Regions from separate parts of the Bacteroides hominis genome, predicted to be linked through region 1. Evidence: riboswitches for the same ligand, from Rfam matches in the RefSeq annotation. Region 1 holds a riboswitch; each other region holds the start of a gene.
The links. A riboswitch is a leader RNA that binds a small molecule or an ion and turns the genes downstream of it on or off. The one in region 1 is predicted to bind cobalamin.
Positions count from the first base shown of each region.

Region 2: it holds a riboswitch for cobalamin, as region 1 does, so the genes downstream of both, accC (acetyl-CoA carboxylase biotin carboxylase subunit) here and R3O62_RS11910 (TonB-dependent receptor plug domain-containing protein) in region 1, are expected to answer to the same signal.
Region 3: it holds a riboswitch for cobalamin, as region 1 does, so the genes downstream of both, R3O62_RS13610 (ribonucleoside-diphosphate reductase subunit alpha) here and R3O62_RS11910 (TonB-dependent receptor plug domain-containing protein) in region 1, are expected to answer to the same signal.

Region 1 is NZ_CP178829.1:2,835,810-2,840,438, forward strand. It holds gene R3O62_RS11910 (TonB-dependent receptor plug domain-containing protein) at 1-1,963, opposite strand, end outside; cobalamin riboswitch at 2,134-2,343, opposite strand; gene R3O62_RS11915 (DUF5106 domain-containing protein) at 3,093-4,028, opposite strand; gene R3O62_RS11920 (DUF5724 domain-containing protein) at 4,123-4,629, shown strand, end outside.
Region 2 is NZ_CP178829.1:4,961,000-4,965,628, reverse strand. It holds gene R3O62_RS20895 (acyl-CoA carboxylase subunit beta) at 1-454, opposite strand, end outside; gene R3O62_RS20890 (acetyl-CoA carboxylase biotin carboxyl carrier protein subunit) at 472-972, opposite strand; gene accC (acetyl-CoA carboxylase biotin carboxylase subunit) at 979-2,493, opposite strand; cobalamin riboswitch at 2,632-2,846, opposite strand; gene R3O62_RS20880 (cation:proton antiporter) at 3,026-4,629, shown strand, end outside.
Region 3 is NZ_CP178829.1:3,263,834-3,268,462, forward strand. It holds gene R3O62_RS13600 (hypothetical protein) at 1-183, shown strand, start outside; gene R3O62_RS13605 (SLBB domain-containing protein) at 264-2,540, shown strand; cobalamin riboswitch at 2,881-3,100, shown strand; gene R3O62_RS13610 (ribonucleoside-diphosphate reductase subunit alpha) at 3,161-4,629, shown strand, end outside.

The DNA of each region.
Region 1 (4,629 bases):
TGTCCAGTAGGTTCAGCACTTCCACTGTCAGGGATGTGTTTACGTTACGGATGCGCAGATCGCGGCTGACGGATACACTATGGTCGCTGTAGCTGTCCAGCCGGTTTTCGCGGAGGTTCTGCCCCAGCATATAGCGCTTGCCCGAAAAGAGGAACGAGTAGGAGAGGTTCACCCACGGAGTCTCGATACCGGCTTGTCCCGATCCGGATACACGGGGAGTATAGGCGATTTGTTGCTTGTAGGTTTTTCCTCCCGGTTCGGTCATATCCAATGCGCGCTGGTAAGTGTAGTTCCCCGAAAGGTTCACCCGTAGTTTCTCCCAGGGTTGCAGACTGATGTTTCCGGCAACGTCGATTCCTTTGATGTCCACTTTGCCGAGGTTCACCATACTCCATATAAAGAGGTTCTTGGTGGGTATGGCTATGATTTTGTCTTTCACCTTATTATAATAAGCATCTGCCGTGACGGATACATAGGGAATCAGTTCACAGATCGACCGGCTGTATGTCAGTCCTAAGTTGTATTGTGTCGTGCTTTCCGGTTTCAGGTTCGTGTTGCCCACCTGTCCGTAGTACAGGTCGTTGAAGCTGGGCAACCGGAAGATGTCTTTATAGAACAGGCGGATGCGGAACTCTTCGCCGGCAAAGGGCTTGAACGACGCGCTGACGTACGGAGAGAGTTTCCGTCGGTTGGCTGCGGCGCTGCCTTGGCGCACCTCCTCGTTGATGACCGTTGCCAGTACCGAGGCCGAAGCGGTCAACCAGTCGTTGACGTATTTTCCGGCAAAGGCCGTCAACCACGAATAGCGGGTAGGATACGCAAAATCTTTCAGGTTCGCGTTCAGCCGGTTGATGCTTGCGTCTGTCGAAAGCGAAAATGAGAGGTTGCTGAGCACCCGGTAGAGCGCCGAAGCCGAGAGGTAATACTCTTGTTGATAATAACTGTTTTCCGTTTTGCCTTCCGAACCTTTATAATCAGGATCGAGGTAACGTTGATAGCTCCAGTTCCACTTAGCTGAAGTCTGGAAAACCCATTGGCGGTTGAACTCCTTCTTATATTGGCTTTGCACGAAGACATTCTTGTCCCAGAGGTGCTGTGAAGAGTAGTCGTAATAATAAGTGGTGGCATTGGGCAGTCCGCGGGACGACTGATAATAGTAGGCTTTCAGCCGCCATTGTTCCGTATCCGAAAAGTTGCCGAACAATCCCGCTTCGGCACGGAGGTTTTTCACTTCCGTGTTTTTCCGTTTCTCGCGCGAGCTCAGGTCATTGTTTTCGCCATAATGCAATGTGAAAGGGTAGTGCCCATCAGCCGACATCCACTCGCCGTTGGCGGAGAGCACCCATTTCCGACTCAGTTTCTGTTCGATCAGGAGAGACGGATTGACCAGTCCCCACGAACCCGTTTTGAACGAGGCGCTCAGGTTGGTACGCCGGTTGTCTTTGAATTGCGGTGTCAGCGTCTGTATGTTCAGTATCCCGGCGGAAGCGAAAAACCTTGCGGGCTGAAAGATATTATCACTCTGTCCGTTGCTGAGCGAGAGGCGGTCTACATTGTCCAGTGAGAAGCGTCCGATGTCGATCTGCCCCGTCTGGCAGTCACTGATTGTTATTCCGTCATATCCCACGGCGGTATGCTCGGCTCCGAGGCTTCGCAATGAAACGGTTTTCAGTCCGCCAATGCCGCCGTAGTCTTTCACCGTAACTCCGGCAAAGTGCTTCACGGCATCCGATACTTGCAATACGTTGAGGCTTTTGAGTTCTTCTTTAGAGAACACTTGGGTGGGAGCCATCGCTCTTACTTCGCGGGTGTGGTAAGCTTCGGCAACGGTTACTTCGGGGATTGAATAAATACGGGCGGTATCTACTTTCTGCTGTTGGGCGAAAAGTGAAACGGTAAGCCCCTGGCAGCAACAGAAAGCAACACAGACGTGTAGTAGCTTAGGCAATCTAAATATATTCATCTTCGTTTTTTTACTGTTAAAATGTCCGGACGAAGTCACTTCGGCCGGACATACTAAATAAACTTGGCAGAGTTTATTATCATAACTTACTTTCTCTGAATCAGAGTGATGAATGAAATGACGGATGGAATAATTCCGGCTCATTAGACTCAACGCTTTTTCCTCGAAAGCAATGAAATAGATGCACAGGCAGGTCTTCTGACTCGTTTCTGTTGATAAGCGCCTTCCCAGGAAAACGTTTCCCAGTGGCAAGTGGTGGTTGCTTACAACAATCTGATGTGAAACTTACAGCAGCGGGACTGTTCAGGATTTGCACCTGATTCCCTTTTAATTGCATCCCCGGTACACGGAGAATACAAACCAATGCACTGCAAAGATAAAAAGAATATTAGAAATAGCATAATAATTTGTGATTATTCGTTATGCATTGCGGAACGGACGGAGCAACATCGGACAGGTCGTCCGGATAGTGTCAGGCGGCACATTGGAATGACTTAGATAGGCGATGCCATTTATCTTGATTCCGGAGGGTTATGATGGCAGAATGATGGTTAATCAGCCTTTTGACTGACACACTCTTTCTTTAAAACGGATGAACCGGAGGGAAAACAAGGGGAAAGCCGGCCTTTTCTGTTCCGAAAGCCGGGCTTTGGGTGGATTAGAGCCGGGGTTTTGCGGAAAAGCAGTAAGCATTCACTCCAAAAGACGGTTACATTTCCCCCGAAAGAAGTAAGCATTTTCCGAAAATGCTTACTTCTTTTTCAAATATCTCTATATGTTATGCTCCATTACATATATTGTTATGAAAACCGGGGCTTATAGCTCCGGATTTTGCTCCGGTTGCTCACCCGATATGATCGTTCCGGAAGTGTCGGAAAGAGATGGTTTCAAGGTTAAAACCTGCTTTATGGACGGAACACTTTCCGGTCTCTTTCTTTCGGTAAGCAAAAGTAGGAAATTACGGGCAAAGAGATAATCGGTAAATCGAATTGGAGACGTTTTTGAGAGGCGTATCGTGCGTCGGGCCGAAAGAATGGAAAATAGAGAGGTCGGATTATCATTCTGTCAAAATGATAATCCGACCTTCTTCACATCTTTGGGGCAAATGCTCCGTTCCGGTATGTTTTTCTTAACCGCGCTCTGCCAGATATTGCTCTACCTTTTGCAGGGTGGCGTCTTTCAACAATACGGTTTTGTTCTTATCCAGTAAGTAGAGGGTGGGAATAGCCCTCAGGTCATACAGGTTTTTGTTTTTGATGACCAGCTCCTTATCGTATCCGTTGGTCCATTCTTTCGCGAAATCGCTCCGGTGCTTTTTCCATTCATCCAGTTCTTCATCCGGATAGAGAGACAGCACCTTCAGCTTCTTGTCGGCTATGAACCCGTTGATGACCGGAGAACTCTTTAGCCCTTCTATCATCTCAGAGCAGGCGTGGCAGCCGGGATTGTTGATAAACAGTAACGTGTATTCCGCCGGGAACTGATAAAGCGTACCCTTTGCACCCGAATCCAGTGTATAGGTGAAGTTGAGGGCTTTTGTGCCCAACCGGTTCTTTTGTGCCAGTTCCAGCCGCGCCTGCGGACGTATCTTTTCCGTTTCATTCAGCATGGGGGAGGCTGTCAGAGCTTCCAGCACGGGGATGTAAAGCTCCTCGTTACGCATAGGCGAGTTAGGGTCGTAGAGATATTTATCGGCCAGTTCCGCAAAGAAGTCCAGCATCTTTTTGTTTTTCCCGGCCCGGCCGATCGTCTCTTTTATGGCAGTTTGCGCGTCGGACAAGGGCACATGTTCCAACAAATCGCAATAATCCACCCAAGCCTGTTCGGCAACGTCGATCTGACTGACGTAGGTGGTGTCTGTAAAGTCAAAGCGATCCCAATAGTGCTTTACCATATAATCTGCCCGTTGCGACACCGTGTTCAGCACTACGGGTATGTCGGGTAAATTGAAAACTTTAACCGTATCTTGCTTTCCGTTCTGCTCCTGGCTGGCCGCGGGGCCGCTTTTACAGGCAGTAAGCACCAATAACAGTATAAATGAAAGGTATTTTACATTGCTTATCATAATCTTTTGTTTTGATATGGGACAAAGATAGTATTTTTATTCTATATTTGTACTCAGTGATGAAAACGTTATACACACAACAAACAAGTCAGACATGAAGAATAAAAAAGGACAACCAACTACAGAGGCAATCTTTAAAGGAATACAGTCAGGAGAAGTATTTGATCTTTTTGACAAACTGCAATATCAGATCGTAATTCATGGTGAATTGACCTATAGCGATCCCTGGGGGGAGGTGCATTTGTTCAAAGAACAGTTTGAAAGTGCGAAGCATGATTCGGATTCACCAACAGCGATAGGGCGCTATCCGTTTGCCGATGTATGGATACGGTTTTATGAAGAAGAAGTGCGTGATTACTCACTTCTGTTGGAAATGTGCCTTATGGCGTCACATTCGAGGACTTGTGTCTGGCGCAAAGGTTTCGGTACGTTACTTGATAAATTATACGGAGAAATCCCTCTGGCGCCATACGAACAGGCATTGGAGCGCCTTGAACATCCCTATGCACTGAGTGAGATTCTCTGGGCATTGGAGTGGGATTACCGCGACCAGGAGGTGTATCTGAAGTATTCACACTACGTCCTGCTTCATTTGCTTCCG
Region 2 (4,629 bases), 2.1 Mb from region 1:
GGTAAAAGATGTCGGCATAGCCCGACAGGCTTTCGATTCCTTCCTGGATACGTGCACCGCCCGAGTCGTTCAGTGCGATGATCGGCGCGCCATTCTTCAAAGCCAGTTGTTGTACCTTGACTATCTTCTTGGCATTCGATGCCGAGAGTGAACCACCGTAAACGGTGAAGTCGTAAGCGTAGACAAACACTTGACGGCCGTCGATCTTTCCGTAACCCGACACCACACCGTCGCCCGGAACCTTGTTACGGTCCATGCCATAGTTGGTGCAGCGGTGCACCATCAGCTTGTCAAGTTCCACAAATGTTCCCTTGTCCAGTAACATATCGATGCGTTCGCGGGCAGTCATCTTTCCGCTCGCATGTTGTATTTCAATCTTGGCAGCGCCTCCGCCTTGGGAAGCGATACGGTCACGCTCTTCGAACGTGGCATAGGCTTTATTTACTTCTTCCATTGTCTTTCTATTATTCGTTATTCTAACGTTATCAGCGTCTGGTCTCCGGCGATATTATCACCTTCCTGTACCAGAATCTCTTTAATCCGGCAGTCCGAAGTCACCTTGTAGTTACTCTGCATCTTCATCGCTTCGATGACGATGACAGTTTCTCCGGCTTTCATCTCCTGTCCCACACTGACGGGGATTTTCACTACCTTGCCCGGCATGGGCGAAATGATGCGGTCGTTCTGTGTTTCTTCACCTTTCTTGCGCATCCGCAGATATTTTGCCTGACTGTCCACAATCTCGACATTGAAACTGCTGTAGTGTGTATTCACTTTGTAACTCTTTCCGTTCTCTTTGCGAATCAGTTGGGCGTTGGAGCTGCGTCCGTCCATCAGGATGTTGCAATTCCCGTTCTCTGCCATGACAACGTCCGCTTCGAACGTTTTTCCGTCGATGGTGAGTACCACTTTGTTATCTTCTTTGCTGACCAGTTCTATCTCGGCCACGCGATTCCCTATATGTATTTCCATACTCTTCTATATTCTTAATACCCCTTTGTGCAGTCCGAATTCTTTCCATTTGCTGATCGGGCGGTTGTCCGCAGCCAGTCCGCTGTTATTCTCCTCCAGGTTCATCAGGTAATCCATGTAAGCGGCGATCAGTGCGATGTTCTCTGCACGTTCGCTGGTACGGGTGATGCAGTGTTGGAGCACTTCCCCGTTTTTGCTGATGAATCCCGTATCGTAATGCCCTTCCACAAAGTCGGGAGTATCCATGATGGCGCGCAGATAACTGATGTTGTTCTTTACTCCTGTCAGCTTATATTCGTGGAGTACACGGCGCATTCGTTCGATGGCGTATTCGCGTGTGGTTGCCCATACAATCAGCTTGCCGATCATCGGGTCATAATAAATCGGAATCTCGTAACCTTCGTATACATAGCTGTCGATGCGCACCCCGATGCCGTTTGGCTCCGTAATCTGCTTGATGACACCCGGGCTGGGCATGAAGTTCATTTCTGTATCTTCTGCGCAGATGCGGCATTCGATGGCATGTCCGCGTTGCTGGATATCTTCCTGTTTCAGTTGCAACACCTGTCCTTCGGCCACTTTAATCTGCTCTTTCACTAAATCTACGCCGACTACCTCTTCGGTAATCGGATGTTCCACTTGCAGGCGCGTGTTCATTTCCAGGAAGTAATAGTTGCGGTGCTTGTCCACCAGAAATTCGATGGTTCCCGCTCCGACATAGTTCACGGCTTTGGCGGCGGCCACTGCTTTTTCTCCCATATCCCGGCGTAGTTCAGGAGTGACGAACACCGAAGGGCTCTCTTCCACAATCTTCTGGTTGCGGCGTTGCACCGAACATTCACGTTCGCACAGATGAATCACGTTGCCATGCTTGTCGCCCAGAATCTGGAACTCAATGTGATGCGGTTCTTCTACAAATTTCTCCAGGTAAACCGTGTCGTCGCCGAATGACGAAAGTGATTCGCTCTTGGCGGTTGTGTAGGCCTCTTCCACTTCATCTGCACGATGAATCAGCCGCATACCCTTTCCACCACCTCCCATCGAGGCTTTCAGCATTACCGGATAGCCGATTTGATTGCAGAGTTCTACCGCTTCTTCAAGGCTCTTCAGGTTTTCTTGAGTACCCGGAACCACCGGTACACCGGCTTCTATCATCTTGATACGTGCCGAAATCTTATCTCCCATCGCCTCCATGGTTTCCGGGTCCGGACCGATGAAGATGATCCCCTCTTCACGACAACGACGGGCAAAGGTTGCATTTTCGGACAAGAACCCGTATCCCGGGTGGATGGCGTCTGCGCGGCACGACTTTGCCACTTCGATAATCTTTTCTATATTCAGATAACTCTCTTTCGATGCTGCCGGGCCGATGCAGTAAGCTTCGTCGGCATAGAGCACATGCTTCGCTGTTCGGTCCGCTTCCGAGAAAACGGCAATGCTCGTTATTTCCATCTCCCGGCAGGAGCGCATCACCCTCACGGCTATTTCGCCGCGGTTGGCGACTAAGATTCTTTTAATCATATTCATTTCTCAATTAAATGGAATACACATATTCATGCTTTCCACCCTGCGGACATGAGTCCACCCGATGAAAACACAGTATTTCTACGATTTGGGGCTTAACAACGATGCTTTCTTTCCTAACCCACGAGGTAAAAAAGCTCTTATTCATTGAATGGCAGGTCTTCTGACTGACTCTACATCTTATCGGACCTTCCCGACGTTTCTTTTTCCGTCAGTGGTTTGTAATTGGTTTATTGATAAGATGTTATATAGAGCTTCACAGCAGCGGGACTGTCCGGGATTTACACCCGATTCCCTTTTAATCTTCGTCCGTTGACCACGGATTCCGAACCAATTCGGGGATAAATATAGAGAAATATTGGATAGAGTGGATACTTTTTGCACGAAAAGTTCAATTTTGTGCAATGACCAACGGCGCTTTGTTTCAAAATAAATGTCATATAGACGAAACACAAATAGACTGTCGATTGTTCTTTTTTACAAATAAAAGAGCATAAACGGAATGAATTACTAACGAAATATACATGCCATGTCACACTTACCTACCTTAATTGCCGACCTTGCCCTAATACTGATGTCCGCAAGTATCATTACCCTTTTGTTCAAATGGTTGAAACAACCCTTGGTACTGGGATATATCGTCGCCGGATTATTGGCGGGACCTTACGTGCAGATTTTCCCGACTGTAGGTGATATTGAGAACATCAATATCTGGGCTGAGATAGGAGTTGTTTTTTTACTTTTCGCCCTTGGGTTGGAGTTTAGTTTTAAGAAATTAATAAATGTTGGGTCAGCTGCCTTTATCACGGCAACCACCGAAGTTATCAGCATGTTGCTGATCGGTTATATGGTAGGACATCTGTTAGGTTGGAGCACAATGAATTCTATTTTTCTGGGGGGTATGTTGTCCATGTCGTCAACAACGATTATTATCAAAGCGTTTGATGATCTCGGCTTACGTAACCAACGCTTCACGGGTGTTGTATTCGGGACATTGGTAGTTGAAGATCTGATCGCTATCCTGATGATGGTCATCCTTTCTACAATGGCAGTGAGTAAGGAGTTTGTAGGTGAAGAGCTGTTGATGAGTGTGTTGAAGGTTGTTTTCTTTCTGATCCTATGGTTCCTGATTGGGATATTTATCCTTCCGTTCTTTTTGAAAAAAGCAAAACGGCTGATGAATAACGAAACCTTACTGATCGTTTCGCTGGGACTTTGTCTGGGAATGGTTGTGTTGGCTACCCGTACAGGATTCTCGGCTGCACTGGGTGCTTTCATTATGGGATCTATCCTTGCCGAGACGGTTGAGGCCGAACACATAGAACATATCATCCAGCCGGTGAAAGATCTTTTCGGAGCTATTTTCTTTGTCTCTGTCGGTATGTTGGTCAATCCGGCTGTCTTGGTGCAGTATGCCTGGCCGGTGGTCATCATTACTTTGGTAACTCTTGTGGGTAAATCCATATTTTCTTCATTGGGAGTTTTATTATCCGGTGAACCGTTGAAGGTTTCCGTCAAGTCAGGATTCAGCCTTGCTCAGATAGGAGAGTTCGCTTTCATTATCGCAGGGCTGGGGGCTTCACTCAAAGTACTGGATAGTTTTATCCCTCCGATTATTGTTGCGGTATCGGTGATTACTACATTCACAACTCCTTATTTCATCCGGTTGGCAAATCCGTTTGCCGAATGGCTTTATAAAATACTTCCGCCTAAAACCAGGAAAAGTCTGGATCGCTATGCTTCCGGTAAGAAGACGGTCAATCATGACAGCGATTGGAAGCGGTTGTTGAAGACGATTGTCGGAAGAGTGATTATCTATAGTGTCCTTCTCACGGCGATTTGGTTATTGTCTGTGCAAACCGTTTATCCCACGATAAACGAGATGTTCGATGCTCCCGGGCGATGGGTAAACATAGGGATGTGTCTGGTCACACTTCTGTTGATGACACCTTTCCTGTGGGCACTTGTTTCAGATAAGTATAATTCCCCGGATGTGTTTTTTAAGTTGTGGAATGATGATAATTACAATCACGGACGGTTGGTCGCGCTGATTTTGTTCCGTGTGTCGGTTGCCGTCTTTTTCATTGCAGGGGTCGTTATCAGTTACTTCAGCCTCAATTATGGGATAGGCAT
Region 3 (4,629 bases), 430 kb from region 1:
AAATTAGCTCCCATTGTGAACCCCATACAGGGTGATTCTGTTGATCTGAATATTCTTCGTTATGAATCCCAAAAACCGCAAATAACAGAAGGGATACATCGGTTGTTTGTAGAAGAAGTGCGTGAGTCTGAAGTCATGTTGCGGGGGAGAGGTTTCAAGTTTCTGCTTCCTTATCAGAAGTGAAATATGGATGTGGATTGTGTTAATTTATGGGATTCATTATTTGTGTTAGAATCTACATGATTAATTAATAACTGTGTTTTATGAGTATAGAAATATTGTTGCAAACCGTTGCTGTGGGTTTTTCTTGTCAGTCGCTTTCTTGCGTCACAAAAAAAGTAAGCTGTCTGATTGATAAGATATCCGGCAGGGTGAATGATAAGGGAGCATTGTTATTTGCCCTGTTCATTCTATTGGCGGGCGGGAGCAGGGCAAGGCAACATAGAAAAGAGGATTTTATAATCCGTGGTAAGCAGGTTACAGTTTTTGGACGCAATATATTTACTGACCGGAATTTATCTTTTGAACCTAATCTGGATATCCCTACCCCTGAAAATTATGTGTTAGGGTCCGGAGACGAATTGATTATCGATGTGTGGGGCACTTCCGAAAATACAGTCAGAGAAATTATTTCTCCTGAAGGTACTATTCACGTGGCAGGTATAGGTCCCATCTTTCTGGATGGAATGAGTATACAGGATGCCGAACGGAGCTTAAGACGTGAATTCAGTAAGATTTATGCCGCTATTTCCGGAAAATCGGTTCATATCAAGTTATCATTAGGGGGAATCCGTACCATCATGATCAATGTCATGGGTGAAGTACAGGTACCGGGTACTTACCGCTTGTCGGCATTTGCATCGGTATTCCATGCCTTGTATCGTGCCGGTGGGGTCAGTGGTATTGGAAGTTTACGTGATATTCGTGTTGTGAGAGGTGGAAAAGAGGTCGCTTGCATTGATGTATATGATTACATTATGAAAGGAAAGTTGACGGACGACATCCGTTTATCGGAAGGCGATGTCATTTTGATTCCTCCTTATGAGAATTTGGTTAGTATTTCCGGAAAAGTCAAACGTCCGATGGCGTATGAAATGAAAAAAGGAGAAACCATAACAACTCTGCTCAGCTATGCGGGAGGTTTCACGGGAGATGCTTACCGGGACGCGATACGTCTGTTTCGTCTGAATGGGAAAGAGAAACAGATATACAATGTAGGGCAGGATGATTACCAATCTTTTGTTTTGACCGACGGTGATGAATTGTCTGTTGAGGCGGTATTGCAACGTTTCTCAAACAAAGTTGAAGTTCGTGGTGCTGTGTACCGTGCCGGCGTATATCAATTGGACGATAGTATCACGGGAACTGTCAGGCAGTTGATCAGCAGAGCAGAAGGACTTCGGGGAGATGCTTTTCTCAACAGGGCTTTGTTGAGACGTGAGCATGAAGACCTAACACATGAAATGATCCCGGTCGATTTGAAAAGAATGATGGCTGGCGCAGTCTCCGACCTACGTTTACAGAAAAATGATGTTCTTTATATCTCGAGTGTGAAAGACATTGAGAAAGAAGGTACTTTATCTATCTATGGTGATATAAGGAATCCGGGAGATTTCCCTTATGTTAAAAATACGTCCATACAGGATTTGATTGTAAAAGCGGGAGGATTGCTGGAATCTGCTTCTATGGTCCGGATCGATGTCTCGCGGCGGATTAGAGATCCTAAAAGTATATCATCTTCCACTGTTATCGGAAAAAGCTTTACGGTTGAACTTAAAAACGGGCTGGTGATGGGGGAGGATAAAGGATTTGAACTGGAACCCTATGATATCGTTTTCATTCGCCGAAGTCCGGGATATCGTAAACAGGCCAATGTAACAGTTAAAGGCGAAGTGGCCTTCACCGGTAATTATACATTAATCCAAAGTAATGAGAGGCTGAGTAGTCTGATAGCAAGAGCCGGCGGACTATCGAAAGAAGCTTATGTAAAAGGAGCGCGTCTGATACGCAGAATGACGGCGGATGAAATGCGTCAGAAAAAGGATGTGCTACGTTTGTCGGTCAGAGGAAGTGAAAAGGCTTCTGTATCTCCGGTTACTCTGGAAGCCTCTTCCACTTATCCGGTAGGCATAGAACTTGAGAAAGCATTGGTAAATCCAGGCTCTGACGAAGATATGGTTTTGCGCGAAGGAGATGTACTTTTCGTTCCTAAATATGTCAGCACGGTAACAATCAATGGAGCTGTGATGTATCCTAATACGATACTTTATCAGAAGGGGAGCAGTCTTAGTTATTACATTGAGCAGGCAGGTGGATTTGGAAACCGGGCACTGAAGCGGCGTGTTTATGTAATATATATGAATGGTATGGTTTCTCGTCTGAAAAGGAGAATGGGCAATGCAATTGAACCCGGATGTGAAATAATAGTGCCAAGCAAAAAGGGCAGGAAAAAAACTGTGGCGGCGGACGTTACAGGGATGAATACTTCCATCGCCTCTATTGCCGCAATGGTGGCTGCTATGGTTGGTATGACAAAGTAATGTTCATAATAAAAAGAGTAATCCGACAGCTTTTTGTACCCTTAAGATTAAATAAGGAGGCAACTTATAACAGAGTTAGTGGAAAAAATGTCAGTCAGTAACAAAGAAAAGGGACAATCAGCCTAAAACAAATTAACGGTATACGTAATTCTTTCCATCTTGCGCACTAAGATGTATATCTTGCGTGCTAAGATGTGCATCTTGGCTGCTGAGATATACATCTCGGCTACTGAGATGAACTTTAATTGCCTTCTCAGTTAGAATGGATAATCTGTGCATAATACATCTTATGGCAACTTTTTTTAACTACGGAATTATTTGTATATTACTGAAGTCTTTCGTTATTTTGTGGCGAATTGGTTCACTTATGCTTTTCTGCATAAGTGATTAAAAGGGAATCGGGTGTAAATCCCGGACAGTCCCGCTGCTGTGAAACTCCGGTAGACTTACCGATACTAAACTTATTGCCACTGCATTGCCCAAGTAGATGAGGAGAAGTGTGGGAAGGCATCGGAAAGGAGGAGTCAGTCAGAAGACCTGCCATTCATCAAAGGCTGTTTCTACTCGGGGGGTAGGGAAACGGTGCGAAACGATAAAATAATTCATTTCAAGAACATTTCATGCAAATAATCAAGAGGAATGGGGCAACGGAACCATATAATAGAGAAAAGATAGCCGTTGCGATACGGAAGAGTTTTGCCAGTACCGGAAGAGAAGTACCGGACGAAACCGTTTACACAATTGTAGATGAAGTAGAACTCTTTTTGTGTGATGAAGTACACCGTAGCGTGGAACAGATTCAAGATGAGGTAGAACGTGGTTTGATGGAACATGGCTTTTATGCCGAAGCTAAAAACTATATACTTTATCGTTGGCAACGTACGGAACGGAGAAAAGCTTTTAACCATATTGTCAGCAGTATAGGTTCTGAAGCGTTGGCTGACACATTGAAAGATATTCAAAAGGATTTTGTTGCCAATGAATATAGTTTGGTGATACTGGCAGAGAAGTTTGTAAACCTCTGCAAAACCGATATGACAGCTGAAGAGAGGTTGACGACTCTTATTAAGGCTGCCGTAGAGCTTACTACGCAAGAGGCGCCTGACTGGGAATTTATTGCTGCCCGTTTGTTTAATTTTCAGTTGACGCAGAAGTTAAAGGTACAGGCAGAAATTGCCGGTATTTATTCTTTTTATGACAAGCTGCGCTATTTGACGGATGAAGGTTTGTATGGTGACTATATCCTGAGCGCTTATTCTCCACGAGAAATAGAAGTGGCTGCCGGGTTTATGTGTCCCGAACGTGATAAACTTTTCAATTATTCGGGATTGGATCTTCTCGCGAAACGTTATCTTATCCGTACGCACTCACATGAACCAATGGAATCGGTACAAGAAATGTATTTGGGGATTGCGCTTCATTTGGGTATGTCCGAAAAGTGTGATAGATTGCAGTGGGTAAAGAAGTTCTATGATATGCTGAGTCGGTTAGAAGTAACCATGGCAACCCCTACACTGTCCAATGCCCGCAAGCCTTATCACCAGTTATCCAGTTGTTTTATTGATACAGTGCCCGATAGCCTGGAGGGGATTTATCGCAGTATCGATAATTTTGCCATGGTCAGTAAGTTTGGCGGAGGAATGGGAATGTATTTTGGTAAGGTGCGTGCGGCAGGAGGAAATATACGAGGGTTTAAGGGAGTGGCAGGCGGAGTGATACGCTGGATGAAACTGGTAAATGACACTGCCGTAGCTGTCGACCAACTGGGTATGCGTCAGGGAGCTGTAGCAGTATATCTGGATGTCTGGCACAAAGATTTGCCCGAATTCCTGCAACTCCGCACCAATAATGGAGACGACCGGATGAAGGCACATGATATCTTTCCTGCCGTATGCTATCCTGATTTGTTCTGGCGTATGGCAAAGGAAGACCTGAATCAGCAATGGTACTTGTTCTGTCCCAACGAAATTATGAATGTCAAAGGGTATTGCCTGGAGGATTATTATGGAGAAGAGTGGGAGCAAAAATACTTGGATTGTATAAACGATCCCCTTCTCTCTAAGCGGGTTCTGAACATCAAAGATATTGT